DNA from 3 places in the Cellulosimicrobium sp. 4261 genome. Region 3 is predicted to be linked to each of the others. Evidence: predicted binding sites of a transcription regulator. Region 3 holds the regulator's gene; each other region holds the start of a gene.
What was found. The regulator HrcA, encoded in region 3, represses chaperone genes, less so after heat shock. The targets are predictions, from matches to a motif close to TTNGCACTCGNNNNNNNCGAGTGCNAA.
Positions count from the first base shown of each region.

Region 1: the regulator HrcA is predicted to act here: its motif matches at 1,337-1,363, upstream of groES (co-chaperone GroES).
Region 2: the regulator HrcA is predicted to act here: its motif matches at 2,188-2,214, upstream of ABIE39_RS13040 (FmdB family zinc ribbon protein).

Region 1 is NZ_JBEPOQ010000003.1:174,927-178,196, forward strand. It holds gene ABIE39_RS05400 (class I SAM-dependent methyltransferase) at 1-1,268, opposite strand, end outside; gene groES (co-chaperone GroES) at 1,507-1,803, shown strand; gene ABIE39_RS05410 (WhiB family transcriptional regulator) at 1,992-2,282, opposite strand; gene ABIE39_RS05415 (MerR family transcriptional regulator) at 2,588-3,270, shown strand, end outside.
Region 2 is NZ_JBEPOQ010000009.1:146,326-149,595, reverse strand. It holds gene ABIE39_RS13055 (hypothetical protein) at 1-197, shown strand, start outside; gene mscL (large conductance mechanosensitive channel protein MscL) at 239-727, opposite strand; gene ABIE39_RS13045 (SAF domain-containing protein) at 866-1,591, opposite strand; gene ABIE39_RS13040 (FmdB family zinc ribbon protein) at 1,787-2,095, opposite strand; gene ABIE39_RS13035 (penicillin acylase family protein) at 2,385-3,270, shown strand, end outside.
Region 3 is NZ_JBEPOQ010000005.1:219,440-222,709, reverse strand. It holds gene dnaJ (molecular chaperone DnaJ) at 1-744, opposite strand, end outside; gene hrcA (heat-inducible transcriptional repressor HrcA) at 851-1,867, opposite strand; gene ABIE39_RS09015 (MFS transporter) at 1,947-3,270, opposite strand, start outside.

The DNA.
Region 1 (3,270 bases), on a different contig from region 3:
GCGCCTGCCTGCGTCCCCGCCGGGGGAGCGGACAGCGGCTCGACGACGAGCACCTGCTGGGAGCCGCCGACGCGCGTGAGGACGATCGTCGCGGTCGCGTCGCCCGTGAGAGCGAGCTGACGCCGGAGCTGCTCGGGTGTGACGGCCGTGCCCCGCTTCTTGATCGTCAGGCGCCCCACGCCGCGCTCGCGCAGGTAGGAGCGCAGCCGCTTGAGGCCGAACGGCATGGTGTCGAGCACGCGGTAGCCGCGCGCGAGCCCGTCCGCGAGCCCGGTCGCGTCGAGCGGCGCGGGGGAGTCGGTCGTCACGTACGCGATGGTCCGGTCGAGCAGGCGGCCGCCCAGGCCGCTTGCCGCGTGGGCGACGAGTCCGGCCCGGATCACGGCGCCGTCCGGCTCGTAGAGGTACTGCCCGACGGCGCCCACCTCGGGCACCACGTCCGCGTCGCCCGGGCGATGGGCGATCCGACGGGTCGTGGTCCGCTCGGTCCCGTCGGGCCCGGTCCACGACGACAGGACGAGCGCGGAGCGCCCCGGTCCTTCGGGCGCGAGCGGGCCGAACCAGAGCCCGGCCTCCACGACGTCGCCGTCCACCGACACCCACTCGGTCTCGGCGTCCTCGGGCAGTCCGGCGTGCGGGATGCCCGGACCGACCTTGATGCCGACCGCGGGCACGCGCTCGCGCAGCGCCCACACCGCGTCGAGCGGCGGGGCGTAGGCCTTCGGGTCGAACACGCGCGTGCCGGCGCGCGTGCGGCGCGCCGGGTCGGCGTACACGCCCTCGATCCGCTCGCCCTCCAGGTCGAGCGCGAGCCCGTCGCCGTGGCGCACCTCGGCCTCGGGGAAGTGGCGCAGGTTGACGGTCGCGATCGCCGCCGTGAGCTCGTCGACGTCGGTCGCGAGCACCTCGAGCTCCGCGGCGGCGAACGCGAGCGCGTCGACGCCGATCCCGCTCGTGAGGTCCGCGACGCGCCGGATCCCCGCCTCCTGGTACCGCCGGGCGTGCAGCCCCGCGACGACGAGCCGGCTCGCCTGCTCCAGCCCCGCCTGCGTGAAGAGCATGCCGTCGGCGAACGCGCCGAGCTTGCCGTGCGCCGCGGCGCGCAGCCGGGACTGGGTGAGGGCCGCGGCGGCCAGGTCGGGGTCGACGCCCTTCGCGCGCAGCCCGGCCGCGAGCACGAGCGCCTGCTGCTCGTCGTACGGCGGGAGCGCGCCGAGCAGGGCCCAGCCCTCGGGGCTGAGCAGCTTGGTCAGCGTGGCGGCGTCCATGGCGTCGATCCTTCCACGGGGGCCGGGGACCACGCGCAGCCTGGGCCAGGTCGTCCGCAGGACGGACGTTGGCACTCGCCTTGACCGAGTGCTAACCGGGACCTAGATTTGAGACGTGCCGCCACCGCTCGCGGAGGCGGCACCACGTGCGACCAGGCTGTCCGGCACCCGCGACGACGGCCAGCCGGTGCGCTCGACCCATCCGTTGCAGTTCTCACCGCGAAAGGGGAGGTCCGACGTGTCGGTCCCCATCAAGCCGCTCGAGGACCGGATCGTCGTGAAGGCCCTCGAGGCCGAGACCACGACCGCATCCGGCCTGGTCATCCCGGACACCGCCAAGGAGAAGCCCCAGGAGGGCGAGGTCCTGGCCGTCGGTCCGGGCCGTGTCGACGACAACGGCAACCGCGTCCCGCTCGACGTGAGCGTCGGCGACAAGGTCATCTACAGCAAGTACGGCGGCACCGAGGTCAAGTACGGCGGCGAGGACTACCTCGTCCTGTCCGCGCGCGACATCCTCGCCGTGGTGGTCGGCTGACGCCGACCCGGTTCAGCAGCAGGGCCCCGCGACCGTCGGTCGCGGGGCCCTGCTGCGTTCCGTGGCCGGTCGCCCCACCGGTGGTCCCACGGGTCGTGCGCACGGGTGCCCGGTGCGACGTCGGACCGGGGCCGTGCAGGTCTGCTGGTGGCGCGGGGGCGCCGAGGGCGGTGCCAGGGGAGGGTGCGTCAGCCGGTGCGGCGGGCGCCGCCCGCGAGGATGGCGGCGCGCTCGTCCTCGCTCAGGCCGCCCCACACCCCGTACGGCTCGCGCACGCGGAGCGACTGCTCGCGGCACTGCAGCATCACGGGGCACGAGTGGCAGATCGCCTTCGCGGCCTCCGCCCGCCGTCGTCGCGTCGAGCCGCGCTCACCCTCGGGGTGGAAGAACAACGTGTCGTCCGCGTCGCGGCACGAACCCTGGTACTGCCATTCCCACAGCTCCATGACGGGCCCGGGGAGCCTCGAGATCTCTGCCATGCCGAACAACCTACAAGCGTTGCAAGGGTTGTTCAAGTCCCCTGTGAGGAAAAAGTGAACGAGCAGGTTGAACCGCTCGTGGAGCGGTGTGAGTTTGCCCAACCGCGTCGGCCGATCCGGTCGCGCTGACGCGATCGGCTGCGCGCGGCGCGTTTGCGCGTGCAGCGAACAAATATGGCGCGGGTGTGGCGCGAAGGGTGCACGACTGTGACCTCTACGAGGTGGCGAGACGGGTGCCCGCTCGGCAGAATCGATCCATGACCTCAGTCCGGTCCGCCCCCGACCCCGAGGGAGCCCGACCGAGCATGACCTCGTCTCCCGGCCTCGCCGTCGCCGCCGTCGCGCGCCGGCTCGGCGTCGCGCCCGCGACCCTGCGCACCTGGGACCGTCGCTACGGCCTCGGCCCCTCGCAGCACCGGGCCGGCTCCCACCGGCGCTACACGGACGACGACGTCGCTCGCCTCGTCGTGATGCGCCGACTCACGCTCGACGGCGTCGCCCCCGCCGACGCGGCCCGCGCCGCCCTCGCCGCGGACGAGGAGGAGCTCGCGGCGAACCGCGGCGCGATCTCCTTCGACGACCGCGGCGGCGACGGCGCGGCGGACCTGGACGCCGACGAGCCCGAGACGGACGACGACGCGCCCGAGCCGCCGCCGTCGCGCCCGTTCCTGCGCGCCGTCCCCGGGGGCGAGCCCGCGCGCGCCGCGGGGCCCCGCCCGGTCGGCGTCCGCGAGGGGCCGCGGCCCACGCGCGTCTCCGACGTCGTCGACGCGGCCATCGCCTACGACCAGCGCGCGTGCGACCGGCTGCTGCGCATCCCGACGGGCGGAGACCCGGCCGCGTGGTGGTCCGACCTCGTCGAGCCCGCGCTCGAGCGCCTGGCCGAGCGCACCGTGCTCGCCGGCCCGGGCGAGGTGCCCGAGGTCGTGCTCGCGAACGCGACGCTCGTCGCGCTGCGCGAGTACACGCAGGCGAGCGAGGACGCGAT
Region 2 (3,270 bases), on a different contig from region 3:
ACCGTCCCGAGACCGGGCACCGTCGGCGTCCGCGCCGGGTCGTGCGGCGGGGGACCGAGAGCACGGTGGTGCCCGGAACGAGCGCCGACGAGCGCGCCGAGGGATGGGGCGACGAGGCGGCGCCGCGCCGCGGCGCGCCGGGCGAGAACGACGACCGCCTGCTGGGCGACGTGCCGCCCCACTACGGGCGCCACTGACGGCCCGCCGGGCGACCACCTGCTCGTGAGCGCCGGCCGCGTCAGAGGTGGCGCGGGGGCGTCGGCCCTCCGGGTGCGATCCCGCCCGCTGCCGCGCCGGGTCCGCCGCCCGCCTGGGCGGCGAGGAGGTCACGGATCTCCTGGAGCACGCGCACGTCCTCGGCCGGCGCCTCGGGCTCGGGCTCCTCGTCCTTCTTGCGTCGCTCCGCGAGCTTGTTCATCGGCAGGACGATGACGAAGTAGAGGGCGACGGCGATGATGAGGAACTGGAGGATCGCGTTGAGGACCCCGCCGACGGAGATGACGGAGGGCGGGATGTCCTTCGCCGCGTCTCCGGCGCGCAGCGTGATGTCCCACAGGCCGGTGAGGTCGGGCTTGCCGAAGATCGCCCCGATGAGGGGGTTGATGAAGTCCTCGACGATCGCCGTGACGACCCCGGAGAACGCCGCCCCGATGACGACGCCGACCGCCAGGTCGATCGCGTTGCCGCGGAGCACGAACTCCTTGAACCCTTGGAACACGCCCTTCATGTGCTGCTTCCCTCTCCTGTCGACGATCGCGCGTCACGACGGTGCCACGGCGCGTGCACGCGCGATCCTGCCAACGTGCGGGGCACGGGGCAACGGTTCGGCCCGGCGGGGTCGGGTCCGGCCGGTCCCGCGACGTCCTCAGGGCACCAGCACCGCCGTGACCGGGGCGTGGCCGGTCCGGGCCGCGAGCCGTACGGCCTCCTCGGGGCGCACCGCGACGAGCGTCACGACGTCGGAGCCCGACCCACCGGTGCCGAGCAGCCCTCCGCCGTCGTCGGGCTCGGGCGCCGGCACGACGACCGCGGCGCGGGCCAGGTACGGATCATGCGGGGGAGCGGTCCCCGCGTCCGCGACGTCCGTCGGCACCGGGGCGAGCGCCGGGTCGCCCGCGGCCAGCAGGTCGACGCGGTCGCCCGGCCCGAGGAGCGCGGCGACGCCCGGGTCGAGCCGGACGGGTGCGACCACGGTCCCGTCGGGCGCCCCGGCGGAGAGCTCCCCGCCGGCGACCAGGCCGTCCTGGAGGAGCGTGCCCTCCGGCAGGGCGACGGTCGCGCGGCGCCCGACGACGTCGTCGGCCCGGGTCGGTGCCCCGGCGGGCAGGAGGGAGGCCGGGACGTGGTCCACCCGCACGTCGGGTGCCGTCAGCGTGGTGCCGGGCGGCACGGCGCGGGCCGTCACGACGGCGGTCGTCGTCGGCGGGGGCGGGGGCCGCAGCGCGCCGACGACGACCGACGCCGCGAGCCCGCAGCAGAGCGCCGCGACGACGTACCGGGACCGCCACCACAGGCCGTGCAGCAGGCGTCGCCGCGCGGCGGTGCGACCGGGGCGGGTCGACGGGCCGGGCGGGCGGGAGGAGAGAGGCATGGCGCGACCGTAGCCGCGCGCGGCGGGCCGGCGGACGCGATGCGCGACGACCTGTGGACGACGCGGCGCGGGGACCCGCGCACCGTGCGCCGACCGACCCGCTGTGGTCGGCCGCGCAGCGGTGGGGCGTCGGCGCCGGCCCGGCCGAGCAGCCGGCCGAGCCCGGGGCGAGCAGCCCGACGGCGCCGCGTCAGGTCAGGACGACGCGGCGGAGCTGCTCGACGTGCCGCTCGAGCTCGTGCCGCCCGACGACGAGGACGACCCCGACGACGAGGACGACGACGCGCTGGACGTCGAGGCGGCGGGCGCCGTCGACGTCTTGCCGCCGGACCGCGAGTCCGTGCGGTAGAAGCCGGAGCCCTTGAAGGTCACGCCCACCGAGGAGAACACCTTGCGCAGGCGGCCCGAGCACTCGGGGCACACGGTGAGGGCGTCGTCGCTGAACGACTGGTGGATGTCGAAGGCGTGACCGCAGGCGGTGCAGGTGTACGCGTAGGTGGGCACGGGTTCTCCTCGTTCACGAGACGGCCGTCGAGGCGGCCACCGGCGGGTCGGGATCGGGACGGTCTCGGCCTGGTCGACGGTGTCAACACCGCCTGGCACTCGAAACTTCCGAGTGCTAATCATACGCGGACCGGCGCCCGGGCAGGGCCGGGGTAGTCTCGCATCCGTGTCTGCGCACGAACCCGCCGAGGCCCCTGCCGGTGACCCCGTCACCGGTGCCGACCCCGCGACCCCGGGCGAGGCGTCGGCCCCGCCGCGGCGCCGTCGCCGGTCCGCGCGCCGGCGCGTCCTGATCGGCGTGGCGGCGCTGCTCGTCGTCGCGCTCGTCGCGGGTGCGGCGTTCGTCGTGGTCACCGTCCGGCGTCCGCTGCCGCAGGCGTCCGGCGAGATCTCCGTGCCCGGGCTCGGCAGCGAGGTGACCGTGCTGCGCGACGCCCAGGGCGTCCCGCAGATCTACGCCGACACCCCCGAGGACCTCTTCCGCGCCCAGGGCTACGTCCAGGCGCAGGACCGCTTCTTCGAGATGGACTACCGCCGCCACGTCACCTCGGGGCGGCTCGCCGAGCTCGTCGGGGACAACCCGGACGCGATCGCCGCCGACACGGTCACGCGCACGTTCGGCTGGCGCCAGGTCGCGGAGGAGGAGTGGGACGTCGTCTCCCCGGAGACGAAGGCGTACCTCCAGGCGTACGCGGAGGGCGTGAACGCCTACCTGGAGAACCGCAGCCCGTCGGAGATCGCGCTCGAGTACACGGTGCTGGGCCTCCAGGTCGACGTCGCCGAGCCCGAGCCGTGGGACCCGGTCGACTCCCTCGCCTGGCTCAAGGCGATGGCCTGGGACCTGCGGGGCAACTACGACGACGAGCTCGACCGCGCGCTGGCCTACGGGACGATCCAGGACGCGGCGCGCGTGGCGGAGCTGTTCCCCGCCTACCCGTCCGAGCTCAACGCGCCGATCCTCGACCCCGGCGAGCTGGAGAACCCGCAGCAGGTCGCGCTGGACCTCGGTCCGCAGGCCCGTGCGGAGTACGGCTCCGACCACCTCCAGGCCGCGCTCGAGGCCGCGGACCGCGCCCTCGGTGCCGTCCCCGTGCTCATCGGCCGCGGCGAGGGCACCGGCTCGAACTCGTGGGTCGTGTCCGGCGAGCACACGGCGTCGGGCAAGCCGATCCTCG
Region 3 (3,270 bases):
GCGGATCTCGACGTACAGGTCGCCCGCGGGGCCGCCGGCCGGGCCGACCTCGCCCTGCGCGGTGAGCTTGATGCGCGTGCCCGTGTCGACGCCCGCCGGGACGTTGACCGTGATGCTGCGGCGGCTGCGCACGCGGCCCTCGCCCGAGCACTCCGCGCACGGCTCGGGGATGACCGTGCCGAAGCCCTGGCACGCGGCGCACGGCGCGCTCGTCATGACCTGGCCGAGGAACGAGCGCGCGACGCGCTGGACCGTGCCGCGGCCGTGGCACACCTCGCACGTGCGGGGCGAGGTGCCCGGGCGGCAGCAGGTGCCGCCGCACGTACCGCAGACGACCGCCGTGTCGACCTGGAGCTCGCGCTGCGCGCCGAACGTCGCCTCGGAGAGGTCGATGTCGAGCCGCACGAGCGCGTCCTGGCCCCGGCGGGCGCGCGGGATCGGGCCCTGCTGCGCCTGGGCGCCGCCGAAGAACGTCTCGAAGATGTCCTGGAAGCCGAACCCGCCGCCCATGGGGCCGCCGCCTCCGCCACCGGGGGCGCTGGGGTCGACGCCGAGGTCGTACTGCTGGCGCTTCTCCGGGTTGGACAGCACCTCGTACGCGCGCGCGACGTCCTTGAAGCGGTCGCCCGCCTCCTCGCCCGCGACGTCCGGGTGCAGCTCGCGCGCGAGCTTGCGGTACGCCTTCTTGATCTGGTCCTGGCTGGCGTCACGGGCCACGCCGAGGATCTCGTAGTAGTCGCTCACACGTCACTCTCTGCTGGTGCGGGTCGTGAGGCCGGCGCGGGGCCGGTCGGGAGGGGTCGGGGGTGGTCGTCGAGCGGGCCCGCCGCGGGCGGGGAGACCGCGGGGCTCACGTGCCGAGCACCCGTGACAGGTAGCGCGCGACCGCGCGCACCGCCGCGATGGTGCCGGGGTAGTCCATGCGGGTCGGCCCGATCGAGCCGACGAGCGCGACCGTGTCACCGTCGTTACCGTAACCGGTCGTCACGACGGAGGTCTCCGCGAGGCCCTCGAGCTGGGTCTCGCGACCGATCCGGACGCTCACGCCCGACTCGGCGGCCATCTCGGTGAGCAGCCCGAGCAGGACGACCTGCTCCTCGAGCGCCTCGAGGACGGGGCGCAGCGCGTGCTCGAACCGCATGCCCGCGCGGGCGAGGTTCGCCGTGCCTGCGAGGACGAGGCGCTCCTCGCTCTCCTCCGCGAGCGTCTGGGCGACGAGGTCGCCCACCGCGCGGACGAGCGGGGCGTCGTCGGGGTGGAAGCTCTCGGTCACGGCGGCCAGACCGGGCGCGAGGTCCGAGAGGCGCTTGCCCGCGGCCGCGGCGTTGAGCCGTGCGCGCACCTCGACGAGGGTCCCCTCGTCCGGCAGGCTCGCGACCTCGAGCGTGCGCTGCTCGACGCGGCCCGTGTCCGTGATGATGACGACCAGGAGGCGCGACTCGCCGACGGGCACGAGCTCGAGGTGGCGCAGGCCCGACCGGCTCAGCGAGGGGTACTGCACGACGGCGACCTGCCCGGTGAGCTGCGCGAGCAGCCGCCCGGCGCGCGCGATGACGTCGTCGAGGTCCACGCCCTCGGACAGGAAGGTCTCGATGGCGCGCTTCTCCGGTGCGGACAGCGGCTTGACGCCCGAGAGGCGGTCCACGAAGAGCCGGTAGCCCTTGTCCGTCGGGATGCGGCCCGCGGACGTGTGCGGCTGCGCGATGTACCCCGCGTCCTCGAGGGCGGCCATGTCGTTGCGGATCGTGGCGGGCGAGACGCCGAGGCTGTGGCGCTCGGTGAGCACGCGCGACCCCACGGGCTCACGCGTCAGGACGTAGTCCTCGACGATGGCCCGCAGCACCTCGAGCCGGCGCTCCTCGCTCACGTCCACCTCCCGCGTGCCGCACCGTCGCCGCCCGGGCGGGCGTGCGGGCGTCGGCACTCTCGACCTCCGAGTGCCAATCCTACGCGTCCGCGCGGCCCGTCCGGCGGTCCTCCGCTCGTCGCGAACGCAGGTCGAGGAGCCCGACGGCGAGCGCGACCGTGACGAGGCCGATCGTCACCAGGAGGGCGCGCCCGGTCGCGTCCGCCGCCGAGTCGCCGCCCGCGAGGCCGCCGTAGTACACGGACAGGACGACGGAGATCCCGACGGCCGACCCGATGCGCTGGCCGAGCTGCAGCATGCTGCCCGCCACCCCGGCCCGGCTCACCGGCACCTCGGACAGCGTGAGCGTCTGGTTCGGCGCGATGACCGTCCCGCTGCCCGCACCGGCGACCAGCAGCGCGACCGCGAGCGCCGGGCCGACGGCGCCCGGGTCGTTCCCGAGCGTGCGCACGACGACCTCCGCGGCGACCACCCCGACGAGCACGAGCACCACGCCGACGACGACGAGCTCGCGGCCCCAGCGCGCGACCCAGCGGCCCGAGAACCACGCCGACACGCCCGACGCGACCGCGAACGGCGTGCCGACGAGCCCCGCCTGCAGCGGGGTGTACCCGAGCTCGTCCTGGAGGTAGAGCGTGACGACGAGGAAGATGCCCGTGAACCCCGCGAAGTACGCGAGGCCGAGCAGCGCGCCGTTGCGGAAGGACCCGAGCCCCACGACCTGCGGGTCGAGCACGGCCTCGCCCGTGCGGCGCTGGTAGCGCCGCTCCCACGCGACGGCGGCCACGAGCGCGCCGACGGCCGGCACGAGCCACCACCAGCGGGACACGTCGTCGCCGCGGCCCGTCGTCGTGACGAACGGCATCATCACGCCGAGGGTCGCGGCGCCGAGCAGGCCGAGCCCGACGAGGTCGAGCCGGCGCGGCCCGCGCGCAGCGCCCGAGCCGGTGCGCGGCGGCCCGGGCACGAGACGCCACGCGAACGGCAGGAGCACGGCGACGACGGGGATGTTGACGAGGAACACCCAGCGCCATCCCGTCTCGGGGCCGGCGGCCGCGATGATGAGGCCGCCCAGCAGGGGCCCGAGCGCGGTCGAGACACCGATCGTCGCGCCGAACATGCCGAACGCGCGCCCGCGCTCGTACCCGCGGAACTCCTGCTGGATCAGGCCGACGACCTGCGGGTTGAGCACCCCGGCGCTCACGCCCTGGAGCAGGCGCGCGACGCCCAGCCACGTGTCGGTGGGCGCGAGCCCGCACGCGAGGCTCATGAGCGCGAAGCCCACGAGCCCGGCGATGAACAGCGCGCGCCGAGCGCCGGCGTCGCCCAGGCGCCCGGCGGGCACCAGGGCGAGCCCGAAGGCGAGCGTGTAGCCCGCGACGACGAGCTGCAGCTCCGTGGGA